Regions from separate parts of the Ectobacillus soli genome, predicted to be linked through region 4. Evidence: riboswitches for the same ligand, from Rfam matches in the RefSeq annotation. Region 4 holds a riboswitch; each other region holds the start of a gene.

Region 1 (3,474 bases), 1.1 Mb from region 4:
TCGATCTGCTAGTAGTATTACTGCTACAATCGATAATCGAATACATGCTTTAAAAGGCCGCACAATAGACTTGTATCAAATTCATCAACCCTATGCACTTTCAAATGTTCGCTCACAGTTAATTGCAATGGCTTCGCTCATAAAGGAAGGAAAAATCCGTTATGCAGGCGTAAGTAATTTTAATGAATCAAAAATGAGGGAAGCTCATACGGTTTTGCAGGAGTTCGGATACCCACTTGCCTCTAATCAGGTGAAGTATAGCTTACTTGATCGTCGCATTGAGAAAAACGGTATTATGGATGCTGCTAAAGAGCTAGGCATTACGATTATTGCGTATTCTCCACTTGAACAAGGAATATTATCGGGCAAGTTTCATAAAAATCCAGAACTTGTGAAAAAAATTACAGGACCTCGGAAATATTTATCCTATTTCAAACCTACAGGTCTTGCAAAAACAAAGCCACTCATTGATCTTCTAGATAAACTAGCTTTAGAATATAACGTAACAACCAGTCAAATTGCATTAAATTGGTTAATTCATTTTCACGGAGACACAGTGGTGGCGATTCCAGGAGCATCGAAGATTCGACATGCAGAGGAAAATATCGGGACGCTTGGATTCAAATTATCGGAACAGCATCTTAATGAGATAGATAGGATGTCAAAGCAGGTAACTGCCAATTAAAATCGGAATACGATTTAACGAAAGGCACCTACAAGGTGTTCTTTTTTTTATGCATATGATAAAATTCAGTAAAATCCGATAAAATTAATGGGTAAAAACTATTGACTTTCTTTTACAAAATTATTAGAATAAAGACACTCTACAAAATATAATAAATTTTCCGAATTCTTATCAAGAGAGGTGGAGGGACTGGCCCTATGATACCTCGGCAGCGGATTCTCTTTGAATACTGTGCTAATTCCAGCAAGCAAAAGTGCTTGGAAGATAAGAAGAGTTTATAAATGTTTTCATATTTTTGTTAACATTTCAACCTCTTTCTATTTTCTAGAAAGAGGTTTTTTATTTGTAGTAGGGGATTACTTCATGTAAAGAAGAGTTGAATTATTACATGTACATAAGCTTAAAAAAGCATGGATTACATCAACCTACCATAACCCTACTGCATATGAACTATGGAAAATAAAAACGAGTTAGAAGTATTATGAGGTTCACTCATGAAAGGAAAAGGGGATTAAACATGAAAAAACTATTATTCGTACTAGCTAGCATTCTACTAATTGTAACTGGATGCAGTAACAAAACATCTACTCCTGTAGAAAAAACAATTAAGGTGGGTATTAGTGGATCTGATACACGTGTTTGGGATTTTGTTAAAGAAAAAGCAAAAAAGGAAGGTATTAATATTGAAATCGTTAAGTTTTCAGATTATATCCAACCAAACCTTGCACTTAGCAATGGTGAAGTAGATGTGAATGCTTTTCAAACGGTAGCGTATTTCAATTCCTTTAAGAAAGATCGTAATCTAGATCTAACAGCAATTGGAACGACAGTACTCGCGCCTTTAGGCTTGTATTCTAAAAAAATAAAAAGTGTACAGGATTTGAAGAATGGGGATCAAATTGCAGTGCCGAATGACACAACAAATTTAGGACGTGGACTCATTCTTTTAGAAAAAGCAGGGCTTATAAAATTAAAGCAAGGCTTTGATGGTAAGGGTGGATTAGAAAATATTGTAGAAAACCCTAAAAATTTAAAAATAACTCCTGTGGCTGCAGGTCAAACTCCTCGTGCTATGGATGATGTTGCAGCTTCCATCATAAACAATGGTATTGCAGTTGATGCTGGATTTAACCCGAGCAAAGATCCGATTTTCAGGGAAGATCAAACGGCTAAACCATATATAAACATCATAGCAACGCAAACGAAGCGTAAAGATGATCCAACTTTGAAAAAGCTAGTAGCCATTTATCAAACAGAAGAGGTTGCGAATTTCATTAAAGAAACATATAAAGGGGCTCAAATTCCAACGTCTATTCCTGTAAAGGATATTGAAAACTTGTAAAAAGGGGATGCTGATATGTCTGTAATACAAGCGGAGGAACAGCGTAATAGAATTATTGAAAATATCAATAGAGCAGAAGCAGTATATATTGATACGAGTCATACTATCCACAATAATCCTGAAATTGGAAATCAAGAATATTTTGCTTCCCAAACCTTACTTGCTCTTTTAGAGCAGGCAGGGTTTGAAATCACAAAAGATATTGCAGGACATGAAACAGGTTTTATTGCAAGCAAGCAATCTGGTAAACCAGGTCCTACCCTTGGATATCTTGCTGAATACGATGCACTTCCTGGACTTGGTCATGCTTGCGGACACAATATTATAGGAACAACAAGTGTAGCAGCTGCAATTGCAGTAGCTGAGGTCATCGATGAGACCGGAGGAGAAATTGTTGTTTTTGGTACACCGGCAGAAGAGGGGGGACCAAATGGAAGTGCAAAGGGAAGTTATGTGAGTGCTGGATTATTCAAAGATGTGTCTGCATGTTTAATGATTCATCCTCATAATAAAACGTCGACAACGAGTGAATCGCTTGCAGTTAACCCATTTGATTTTCACTTTTACGGTGTCTCGGCTCACGCAGCTGCATGTCCGGAAAAAGGAATCAATGCATTAGATGCAGTTCTATCTTTATTTAATGGTATAAATGCGCTTCGTCAACAATTATCAGCTGATGTCCGTATTCACGGTATTATTACGAATGGCGGTGATGCACCTAATATTATTCCAGCCTACGCATCCGCACGTTTTTTCATTCGTGCAAACACCCGAGTAGCTTGCGAGAGAGTAACTGAAAAAGTGTTTAATATTGCAAAAGGAGCAGCGCTTGCTACCGGAGCAACCTTAAAAATCGAGCAAACCCAGAACAAAATTGATAATCTATTATTAAATTCTACGTTTGATGAAATTGTTGCTAATGAATTAGAGCAGCTAGGCGAGGTTGTTTTTCGTGATGGGAGAACGGGAATTGGATCTACAGATGCTGGCAATGTAAGTCAAGTAGTTCCTACCATTCATCCGTATATAAAAATAGGAAATGATAATTTAGTTGCTCATACAGATGCGTTTCGTGAGGCTGCTTGTTCCCAGCAAGGAGATCAGGCCTTGATTATAGGGGCAAAGGCGCTAGCCTTAACGGGATATCGATTACTCATTGATCGTGATTTGCTTCAAAAGATCCATGCTGAGTTTGAATTAAAAAAGCAAGCTGAGCAAATAGTACAGTAGGTTAATTGAAGTATTTATTTTTTCTATTCTAGTATTTACTTGCAAACAGAGAGGGGAAATAGTTATGAAATATGGATTTTGGCTTCCGATTTTTGGAGGATGGCTTCGCAATGTAGAGGACGAAAATATGCCGGCGACGTTTGAGTATGCAAAATCAGTAATACAATCTGGTGAAAAATGGGGGTTTGATGTTACTCTTATAGCAGAACTATATTTA
Region 2 (3,474 bases), 1.7 Mb from region 4:
GAATGTTCCAGTTATGGATACGGATGAAGAAATTGAAAGAAAAGCAGGGAAACCAATTTCAGCTATTTTTCACGACGAAGGAGAGGATACATTTCGTTCTTACGAGTCGGACATGCTACAGTCATTACCATGTGAAAATGTCATTATAACAACAGGTGGTGGAATTGTAATAAGGGAGAAAAATCGAGAGTGGATGAAGGAGCATGGAATTATTTTGTATTTATATTGTGATCTTTCTAGCATTGTAGAAAGATTAGAAGGAGATACATCTAGACCATTGTTTAAAAATTCCGAAGTATTCAGCGAGCTTTTTGAGACTCGGCAGAAATGGTATGAGGAGGCAACATATACCATAGATACAACGAATAAGGAAATAAATTTTATTATAGAAGAGATTGAAGCTTGCTTAAAAAACCACTAAGTAGTCCATACTATAAATAATCATTCTCTCAGTTGTTTACAAATTATTGGAGAATAAAAATATTTATGGTGGTGAGCAGGATGTCTACAAATGACTATGTAAAATATGTGACGCAACAGGTGGTCACATACATGGATAGTCCAAAGCAAGATCGACTTCAAAAAAAGATGCAACGCCGTAATGAAAAAGAGCCATTTCTACAAAAATGGTTTGGTGTGGTTCCTGTAAGTATTAAGTTGATTTATGAAAAAACATTACATCATGAAAAAGATGCAAAATAAATTAACAGTCCTTTATGTAACGTAGCCGACCGTAAAATCGTACTTCTACAAGAAGTCATTCTACGGTCGGTTTTCATTTTTATTAAAATCGAAGCGTAAGAATAGAAAATAGTAGCATTTTTTATTATAATAATGGCAGGGTACAAAAATTATATGTTCTAAAAAAAGTGTAGTATCATATATGTTTAAAAAAGTCAGTAGTAAATATAGTTTGTTCACAAAAATGCCTTAAATCAATACAGGTACCGTACTTATATTGTTCTATAATGGCACTACAAGGAAAATAATTCATATAATATTGTGAAATAAATAACATGGTGGATATGAAATGAAAACGCTACCATAGAGGGAGGAGACAATGGAAAAGTTCTTTTTTAATCACAATTCAGCAGATGTAGAGAATGCAAAGTTAATTGAATATGCTGAAGTGATATACGGAAAAGGTGGGCGTTCAATATTAGAAAACTTAATGGCGAAGGCTTCTATTCGACTCCGTGACCGCTATCCATACAAATCAGATGAGCAAATTTCTTATCTTGTGAATAAAGGATTATATGAAATGTTCAGCAAATATGTAGGTGAGAAAGGAGAGAACTCATAAGGAAATTGCCTCTTGTGAGTCAGCTCTTTTTTTTTTGCAATCATTTGTCTACTTTTATGAATTCTGACAAAATAATTGTAATGGACGATGGTCAAATAAAGGGGTAGGAACGCACGAACAATTCCTTCATTCCCGCTCTTTTCGACATTACACCACAAAACGGTTGACAATTCCAACTATTCCTACTATTATTATATTAATTAAATAAAGCTTTACTTATCAAGAGTGACTGAGGGATCAGGCCCTGTGACGTCCAGCAACCTCCAAATTTGGGAAAGGTGCTACTTCCTGCAGAATAGTACTATTCTGAAAGATAAGTCGTAACAGTAGGTCTCTTTCAGATGAAAGAGGCTTTTTATGTTGTATTGAAAGACTATGCGGGGAAATAAGTAGGGAAATGAAAGGGGATTATGTTATGAAGAAATTAGCAGTATTGGTAGTGTTATTGATATCAATTGGTGTTTTAGCAGCGTGTGGGGGACAAGCGCAAACGTCATCCACAAAGAAAGAACTTAAAATAGGTGCAACAGCAGGACCGTATTCAGATATGATAACAAAAGCAATTAAACCTCAGTTAGAGAAGCAGGGCTATAAGGTGACAGTGGTAGAATTTAATGACTATATTCAACCAAACAAGTCGTTAGCAGAGGGAAGTATTGATGCAAATTTATTTCAAAATAAGTTGTATATGGAAACATTCGCTAAACAAAATAATATGCAGCTTTCTGAAGTGATAGCAGTACCAACAGCCCCAATGGGGATATACTCCAAAAAATATAAATCATTGAATGATGTAAAGGAAGGCAGTTCCATTGCGATTCCGAATGATCCAGTAAACGCAGCTCGTGCACTATTAATTTTACAGGATGCAGGTCTTATAAAAACTGATGCAAACGTAAATCCATTAACTGTATCTGAAAAAGATGTGAAAGAGAATACGAAAAAACTTGTATTTAAGCCGATTGAAGCAGCGCAACTGCCTCGTGCCATTGATAGTATCGATCTTTCTGCCGTACCAGGTAACTTTGCACTTGCTGCAAAGCTTAATTTATTGGATGCTATACAGATAGAAAAATTACGACCAGAGCATATCAACCGAGTTGTTGTCAATACGAAGGATGTAGACAGTCAATTTTCTAAGGATATAAAAGCTGCCGTGGAATCGAAAGAGTTTGAAACGATTATTGATAGCGACTTTAAAGGGTTTGGTAAACCAGCATGGATGTTGAATCGAAAGTAACAATCCGACACGAATCTACAAAAAATGATTGACAATTTTTAAGATTCATACTATTATTCAAGTTAGTTGAAAAATCGAATAACTTATTTACTTATCAAGAGTGACTGAGGGATCAGGCCCTATGACGTCCAGCAACCACCGAATTCGGGAAAGGTGCTACTTCCTGCAGAATACTTTTATTCTGAAAGATAAGTCGTAACAGTAGTCACGGTGCCTCTTTCAAATGAAAGAGGCTTTTTATGTTGCAAAGGAGAGAGAGCGTATGATTGAAATTCAGCATGTAACGAAAGAATATGGTACAAAACATGGAAGGGTTAAAGCAGTCGACGATGTATCATTAACCATTCAAAAGGGAGAAATTTTTGGGATTGTTGGATACAGCGGTGCAGGAAAGAGTTCTTTACTTCGGTGTATGAATCTGCTTGAATCTCCTACCTCTGGCAGTGTAAAAATAGAAGGAATAGAACTGACAAAGCTTACAGGTCAGGAGTTACGGAAGGCTAGACTAAAGATTGGTATGATTTTTCAGCATTTCTATTTAATTAGCTCGAAAACCGTACATGAAAATATTGCCTTTGCACTGAAAGCAGCTGGTAAAACAAAAACCGAAATTGATAAGAGAACAGATGAACTATTAGAAATGGTAGGATTACATGATAAACGTGATGTATATCCTGCACAGCTCAGTGGCGGTCAAAAACAACGTGTTGGTATTGCTCGTGCATTAGCTAATAATCCATCTGTGTTACTTTGTGATGAGGCTACTTCTGCACTTGATCCGAAAACTACGAAATCAATCTTGAAACTATTGCAATCTATTAATAAAAAGCTTGGTCTTACTATTGTATTAATTACGCATGAAATGGAAGTTGTAAAGGAAATATGTCACCGAATAGCTGTTATGCAAGAGGGTCACATTGTAGAGGAAGGA
Region 3 (3,474 bases), 170 kb from region 4:
CTCCAGTGAATATCCTCTTCTGATACTTGCGCAATTGCCTTATCTCCTAACTCTTTTACACTTGCAAATCTATCTTTCACAATTCGTAAATACTCTGTTTCCATCTTCATCGAATCCACTCCTTTTCAATATACGTTTATTTTCATCATAATGTACGCTGCTCTTGGTAGGCAATAACTGGACCTTAAAAATGGTTGATTTATCCATAGAAACAACGTATGATTGAAAACAAATAAAACTACTGTGAATACATGGGTATATGAAAATGAATCAGATTTTTTTGAAAATTCAATAGGTATAAGGAGATTTTTATTATGACAGAAAACCAAAAAAATTCCCATCGTTTTGATACAATCGCCCTACACGGCGGTCAGCCTGTGGATCCGTTCACACGTTCGAGAGCGGTGCCGATCTATCAAACTACCTCGTATTTGTTTGAGGATACCGACCACGCGGCAGATTTATTTAAATTATCCGGCGAAGGATACATTTATTCCCGAAATGCGAATCCGACAATCGATGTGCTAGAAAAACGACTTGCTGGACTAGAAGGTGGTACGAGTGCGTTTGCAGTATCATCTGGTCAAGCTGCAATTGCGATTGCCATTTTGACACTTGCGAAGGCTGGGGATGAAGTTGTTACAACAAGCGCGTTGTACGGCGGTACATATGTGTTATTTGCCAAAACATTCAAGCGTTTTGGTGTGAACGTTCGGTTTGTTGATGGAAGAGATCTTGCTGCGATTGAAGATGCGATTACGGATAAGACGAAGGCAGTATATACGGAAACCATCGGAAATCCGAGTTTGCAAATTGCCGATATACGCGAGTTAAGTGAGATTGCCCATAGTCATAATATTCCGCTCGTAGTGGATAATACATTTGCCTCGCCATATTTGGCACGACCTTTTGAACACGGAGCAGATATCGTCGTGCATTCGATCACGAAGTTTGTCGGGGGGCACGGTACGTCCATTGGCGGTGCCATTATCGATTCCGGAACGTTCCCGTGGGATAACGGAACGTTTCCTGAGTTTACAGAACCAAACCCGAATATTGGAAATCGTTCGTTTTTGGAAGCGGGAAAAGATAAAGCGTTTATTACAAAGGCACGCTTTGAGCTTGGGCATGATTTAGGGGCATCCCTGTCGCCATTTAACGGTTGGCTCTTTATTCAAGGACTTGAATCGCTTCCTGTCCGCGTGAAGCAGCATGTCTCTAATAGCTTGCAAGTAGCAGAATTTTTAGAGCAACATGAACAGGTGGAATGGGTCAATTACCCGAGCCTACCAAGTGATTCGCAATATGATCTTGCTAAGCAGTACTTGCCTAAAGGAGCCGGATCCATCTTTAGCTTTGGCATTAAAGGGGGACTTGAGGCAGCCAAAACGTTTATTAATTCAGTTAAACTTCTGTCCCATGTTGCCAACGTAGGGGATTCCAAAACGTTGGTTATTCATCCAGCAAGCACATCTCACGCTAGATTGTCTTCCAAAGAGCAAATCTCAAGCGGCGTCTTTCCAGAGCTTGTTCGAATTTCCGTCGGGTTAGAGGATATTGAAGACATTCTTGCAGATATCGAGCAAGCACTAACTGTAGCAAGAAAGCTTGTTTCTAGCAAATAAAAAGCATGAACAATTGAAATATTCGAAAAATTCATTGTGAACTTTTTAAAACAATGATACAATACATTTAATTCCTATTAATCAAATAAAATTAGTTTAATATTTTGTTTCTTATCAAGAGAGGTTGAGGGACCGGCCCTTTGACGCCTCGGCAACCAGTATTAATATTTTTTATTATTACCACGGTGCTAATTCCTGCAAGTTATGATGATAACTTGGAAGATAAGAAGAAGAGCTGTATACTCACAACCTTCTTCTTTTGGAGAAGGTTTTTCTGTTTGACTAGCGTACTTCTGGAGATATATTGTTTTAATTCAGTGTTTTTATATATGTATACTTATATATTTGTAAGAAGTGCATAAAAGGGGGACAACATGCGATGAGTAGTGAATATGTAATCCGAAATGATCGCGATGCAAAACTTGTGGAACATGCCGATCGAATTGCAAAGGAAATCGCGAAAACGGCTGCTAAATATGATGAAACGGGCGAATTTCCATTTGAACATTTTGAAATTTTACAAAAAGAGGGATTTTTGAATTTTACCATTCCTAAGGAATATGGCGGAGAAGGTCTTTCTCTCTATGAAATCTTGCTTGTACAGGAGCGACTAGGAAAAGCTTCAGGTAGCACTGCTCTTGCAGCGGGCTGGCATTTGATGACGTTTTTTAGCTTACGTTATTTCCGTCCGTGGAAAGAGGATGTTTTTGCTAGGATTTGTAGGGAAGCGGTCGAGGACGGCTCACTTTTAAATGTGTATGCAACAGAACGGGCGACGGGAAATATTGTACGCGGCGCGAATCCATCAACAATCGCGAAGAAAACAGAAGGCGGTTATATCATAACGGGCCGGAAAGCATTCGCAACGCTTGCACCGATTGTGAAGCGTTTTACGGTAATGGCTTATATCGAAGAAGAAGATAAAGTTGCTGAATTTTTAATTGAAAAGAATGAATCGGTAAAGGTTATTGAGACGTGGAATACACTTGGTATGAGAAATACAGGTAGTCATGATATCGATCTTCAGGACGTATTCGTGCCAGATGAAGCGTTACTTGCGTATTCAGAAAAGGGCGTTCCGAACCGGTTTAATGGGCTAAGTAGCGCATATACGTTGCAGATTCCAGCCATCTATCTTGGAATTGCAACTGCTGCAAGAGATTTTATTTTGGAATATGCGGATTCGCGCTATTCACCAAGCCTTGGTGCAGTTATTTTAGAAGCACCTCACGTTCAGGAAAAGCTAGGAGAAATCGAAATTCTGCTTACCTCTTCCCGTTCGCTCTTGTACGGTCTGGCTGAAAAGTGGGATCAAGAAGAAAAATGGCGTGACAAATTAAGCAATGAAGTAGCGGTGACGAAATATGTACTTTGTAATAACGCAGTACGCATTGTAGATTTGACGATGAAAATAGCAGGTGGTCATGCCTTATCTAAGGATTTACCACTTGAGAGATATTTCCGCGATGTGCAATGCGGTCTGTATAACCCGCCACATAACGATATGGTTGTAAGACAACTTTCAAGTTCCGCCATCACAAGTTATCGCAATACAAAAAAAGAATTTCAGCTTAGCTAGGAGGAATCATACATGACGAAGCAAAAGCAAATGCATCTTGGTGCTTTTATGACATCTTATTTGGGTCATCATTTAGCAGCATGGCGCTATCCAGATACAAAAACAGAACAAGTGACGAGCTTCAGTTTATATAAAGAAATTGCGCAGCTTGCCGAGCAAGGGAAATTTGATATTTTATTCATTGCCGATGTACTTGCTCACAATGAAGAAGACATTGAATTTACACCGCAAATTCGCTTTGAGGCTACGACAATTATGGCTACACTTGCC
Region 4 (3,474 bases):
CGTCCATAATTTTTCCCTAGTCATTTTTTTCCCCTTTGTTTTAACAACTGATTATTTATTTCGTCTTGATAAAATGAACTGATGAATCCCATTTTAAATATAATTTTTCGAAATGTAAAACAACGATTTTTAATGTTAATATAAGAATTACTTATATTAAAAAAATAGGAGGCCTTACTTATGAATTTTGATCAGATGGAGTATATAAAGGAAGTCGTGAAAACGAAATCCATGTCTCTTGCTGCACAAAACCTGCATGTGTCCCAATCAGCGATCAGTCAGTCGATCTCTTTATTGGAAAAAGAAATCGGAATTTCATTATTTAAACGTTCTCGCTTTGGAACCATTCCTACCGAAGAAGGAAAAAGCATTATTAAAAAAGCGCTGGAAATATCAAAAAAAGTCAATGAAATGAAGGAGGAAGTCCACTCTTTAACCTCTTCCTTTATTGGAGAATTACGAATTGCTACGATCCCTAGCTTATTTATGAATGTCTTACCTCAAGCACTCTACCAATTTAAAAAAGATCTTCCACAGATTAACGTGACGATTATCGAAATGGAAAGCAAAGAAATTATTGAAAGAGTAAATCAACATGATGTGGACCTAGGTTTTATTGGCCTAAATAAACATTCAGAAGCAGGACTTCCAGAACAAATTAAATCTCAATTATTTCATTATCAATGGGGAGTTAAAGTAATTGTCCCTAATAATTCTCCGCTCGCTTTTAATAAAGAACTACTGCTACAGGACATCGTAGATTATCCCTTTGTCATATACAACGGGAGCTTTTGGGACAACGTAGTGGAATATATTACAAAAAAGCAAGGACCCATAAATGTAATATTTACGACTACGAATACGGAAGTAATTAAAAGAACCGTATCAGAAGGGCTAGGCATTAGTTTATTATCCAGTTTGATGTTAAAAGACGACCCCTATGTAGAAAGCCACCGAATCGTAGCTATTCCCTTGGCTGATTATAATATAGACTCAAGCATTTCATTTGGTTGGATACACTCGCAAAATAACACGCAATACAGATTGATAAAGAAGTTTTTAGAATATGTAGAGGTATAATCATCGTGTAATACGAAATCTCCAATTCAGTTCATGTACTTCCTCACAGAGTTCATAAAAGAAACCTTTTAAACTCGGATGATGGCTTTACCACGCCTAAATAAAACTAAACACATATAAATAATTTGATTTAATTATTGACATGGTATATGTGAGGGAGTACTATAATTATCAATTGAATATTTCTTATCAAGAGTGGCGGAGGGATTGGCCCTGTGAAGCCCAACAACCAGCATGTTTGTCAGCATGTATGGTGTTAATTCCAGCAGATGTATATTTACAATCTGAAAGATAAGGAGGCGCATCGGGGTAATTCGCTAAGTCTTCATTCTTTCAGCCAGAATGAAGACTTTTTTATTCGCTGAAAGAGAGTCGCAGTCTGTCAGATTCGAGATTCATTGTTTATTATTCATCATATCAAAAGGGGTGGGGAAAATGGCAGAAGTATCATCAACTACAGAAGTGCAAGAACAACTTAATACGAAAAAAGCTAGTGGTTCAGCATTCATTCGCAGTGAGGATTGGTGGTCTGTGTGGATTGGATTATTGCTTGTCGTCTTGGCCGTAGTTTTATGGGGATTAGGAAATTCACTGTCTGTAGTAACTGCGCAAATTCCAAAATGGACAGAGTTTTCTGCATTGACGAAAGCTCTTGGCGGGCGTGCCGGTAATATTTTTCTTCTTTTTATAACATTGGCAGTAGTGTTTAGCATTGCAGCATCATTTTTGAAAATTAATGTGAAGAAGTTTTTATCAGGATTTATTGTACTATTCATTTTAAGTGTACTAATTAATAGTTTTAGCGGCTGGAAATGGGCACAACAGTATAATTTAGAGGCCCCGTTAGTTGCCTTAGCAATCGGGCTGATTATTGGAAATATTGTTCCGATACCGGAATGGTTTGGAACGTCTCTCCGTACAGAACTTTATGTCAAAGTCGGTATTGTCCTTCTCGGTGCAACATTGCCCTTCACTTTAATTGTGCAAGCTGGACCTGTTGCCTTCATCCAAGCAACGATTATTGCTCTCATTACATTCTTTACTATTTATTTTGTTGGGACAAAAGCATTAGGATTAGATAAAAAATTCGCTTCCATCCTTGGCGCCGGTGGTTCGATTTGCGGTGTTTCAGCCTCCATTGCGGTTGGGAGTTCCATAAAGGCCAAGAAAGAACATGTTTCCGTTGCCATTTCTCTTGTTGTTGTTTGGGCAGTTGCAATGATTTTTATTCTTTCATTCATTATTAAAGCTTTAGGCATACCTGCAGGTCCTGCCGGAGCATGGATTGGTACATCAGAATTTGCTGATGCAGCAGGAATAACGGCTGCCAGCTCATTTGGCGATAAAGCTTTAACATCTTTTACGTTAGTTAAAGTGGTTGGCCGCGATATTTTCATAGGTATTTGGAGCTTTGTGCTTGCATTTATATCAATTACGTATTGGGAAAATAAACAAGAGGGGAAAAAAGCTGATAAAACGCAAATTTGGCGTAGATTCCCTAAATTTGTGATTGGATTTTTCATCGCTTCTGCTCTTCTGACAATTATTATTGCTAGTGTTTCTGCTGCTCAAGGAAAAGTCATTAACACGAATGTCATTGCACCGATTAAGGAATTAAGAACATGGGTCTTCACATTCACTTTCCTTTCAATTGGTTTGACAACGAGGTTCAAAGACTTAACTTCTGTCGGATGGAAACCCTTTGTAGCATTCAGTTCTGGAGCGATAGTAAACGTTATTTTAGGTTACATTTTGTCCATCTGGATACTAGGATCGTACTGGGCAGGTTTGTAATTCCAGCGTAATGTAAGAACAGCAAACTAATACCTGTAGATGAAACGCCATGAGAGAACGGAGATGGTTAGATCGTGTTGAAAGATCAATTAGTATGTAATCACAAAACCTGCTTTATTTTTCATTTTCTTTCAAATGATTTGCGTAGTTTTCGAAGACAGGATCGTTTTGTTAAATCAAGTGCTGCAGAAATAGTTGATGACTGGAACACAGCCTTGTCACTCCGTCTAGGTGACATTTCTAATATGATACGTTTATTGACAGCAGCACATGATAGTTGGAGCGTTTTGTGGAAAAAAGATCACATTGTGATGGAAACGGACGATTATGATTTTAGTGATGCCGTTCAAGTATTGCATAAACATGGATATACGGACAAAAATTATATTTTAGAAGTTGAGTATGAACGTAAATGGGGTATGTTGTAAAGAAGAAATGTTTCGACTATTTTATGGGCAGTTTCCCCGTTTTAAGGTTTCTCTTATGCCTTAAAGCGGGGTCTTACTCCCCTTACATAGCGAGATTAGAGGCAAATTCAAAAAAAGATTCCACTTACTCTATATTCACTTTTTTCCGATAATAAACGAATATAACGTAACT

Evidence for each region. Region 4 has a riboswitch for S-adenosylmethionine ahead of ACAN53_RS10790 (YeiH family protein). Riboswitches for the same ligand answer to the same signal wherever they lie in the genome.
Region 1: another riboswitch for S-adenosylmethionine. It lies ahead of ACAN53_RS05245 (MetQ/NlpA family ABC transporter substrate-binding protein); the one in region 4 lies ahead of ACAN53_RS10790 (YeiH family protein).
Region 2: another riboswitch for S-adenosylmethionine. It lies ahead of ACAN53_RS02155 (MetQ/NlpA family ABC transporter substrate-binding protein); the one in region 4 lies ahead of ACAN53_RS10790 (YeiH family protein).
Region 3: another riboswitch for S-adenosylmethionine. It lies ahead of ACAN53_RS10040 (acyl-CoA dehydrogenase family protein); the one in region 4 lies ahead of ACAN53_RS10790 (YeiH family protein).

The regions. Positions count from the first base shown of each region.
Region 1 covers NZ_JBGJZM010000001.1:1,000,631-1,004,104, forward strand. Annotated here, with positions in the region: gene ACAN53_RS05240 (aldo/keto reductase) at 1-685, shown strand, start outside; SAM riboswitch class I at 851-956, shown strand; gene ACAN53_RS05245 (MetQ/NlpA family ABC transporter substrate-binding protein) at 1,203-2,027, shown strand; gene ACAN53_RS05250 (M20 family metallopeptidase) at 2,043-3,257, shown strand; gene ACAN53_RS05255 (LLM class flavin-dependent oxidoreductase) at 3,322-3,474, shown strand, end outside.
Region 2 covers NZ_JBGJZM010000001.1:416,976-420,449, forward strand. Annotated here, with positions in the region: gene ACAN53_RS02140 (shikimate kinase) at 1-421, shown strand, start outside; gene ACAN53_RS02145 (YqzE family protein) at 502-702, shown strand; gene ACAN53_RS02150 (P-loop NTPase family protein) at 1,061-1,303, shown strand; SAM riboswitch class I at 1,517-1,623, shown strand; gene ACAN53_RS02155 (MetQ/NlpA family ABC transporter substrate-binding protein) at 1,719-2,543, shown strand; SAM riboswitch class I at 2,632-2,738, shown strand; gene ACAN53_RS02160 (methionine ABC transporter ATP-binding protein) at 2,806-3,474, shown strand, end outside.
Region 3 covers NZ_JBGJZM010000001.1:1,958,766-1,962,239, reverse strand. Annotated here, with positions in the region: gene ACAN53_RS10050 (DUF1572 family protein) at 1-110, opposite strand, end outside; gene ACAN53_RS10045 (O-acetylhomoserine aminocarboxypropyltransferase/cysteine synthase family protein) at 315-1,625, shown strand; SAM riboswitch class I at 1,734-1,854, shown strand; gene ACAN53_RS10040 (acyl-CoA dehydrogenase family protein) at 2,005-3,204, shown strand; gene ACAN53_RS10035 (LLM class flavin-dependent oxidoreductase) at 3,217-3,474, shown strand, end outside.
Region 4 covers NZ_JBGJZM010000001.1:2,126,175-2,129,648, forward strand. Annotated here, with positions in the region: gene ACAN53_RS10780 (MFS transporter) at 1-24, opposite strand, end outside; gene ACAN53_RS10785 (LysR family transcriptional regulator) at 181-1,080, shown strand; SAM riboswitch class I at 1,264-1,378, shown strand; gene ACAN53_RS10790 (YeiH family protein) at 1,516-2,874, shown strand; gene ACAN53_RS10795 (hypothetical protein) at 2,949-3,302, shown strand; gene ACAN53_RS10800 (GHMP family kinase ATP-binding protein) at 3,438-3,474, opposite strand, start outside.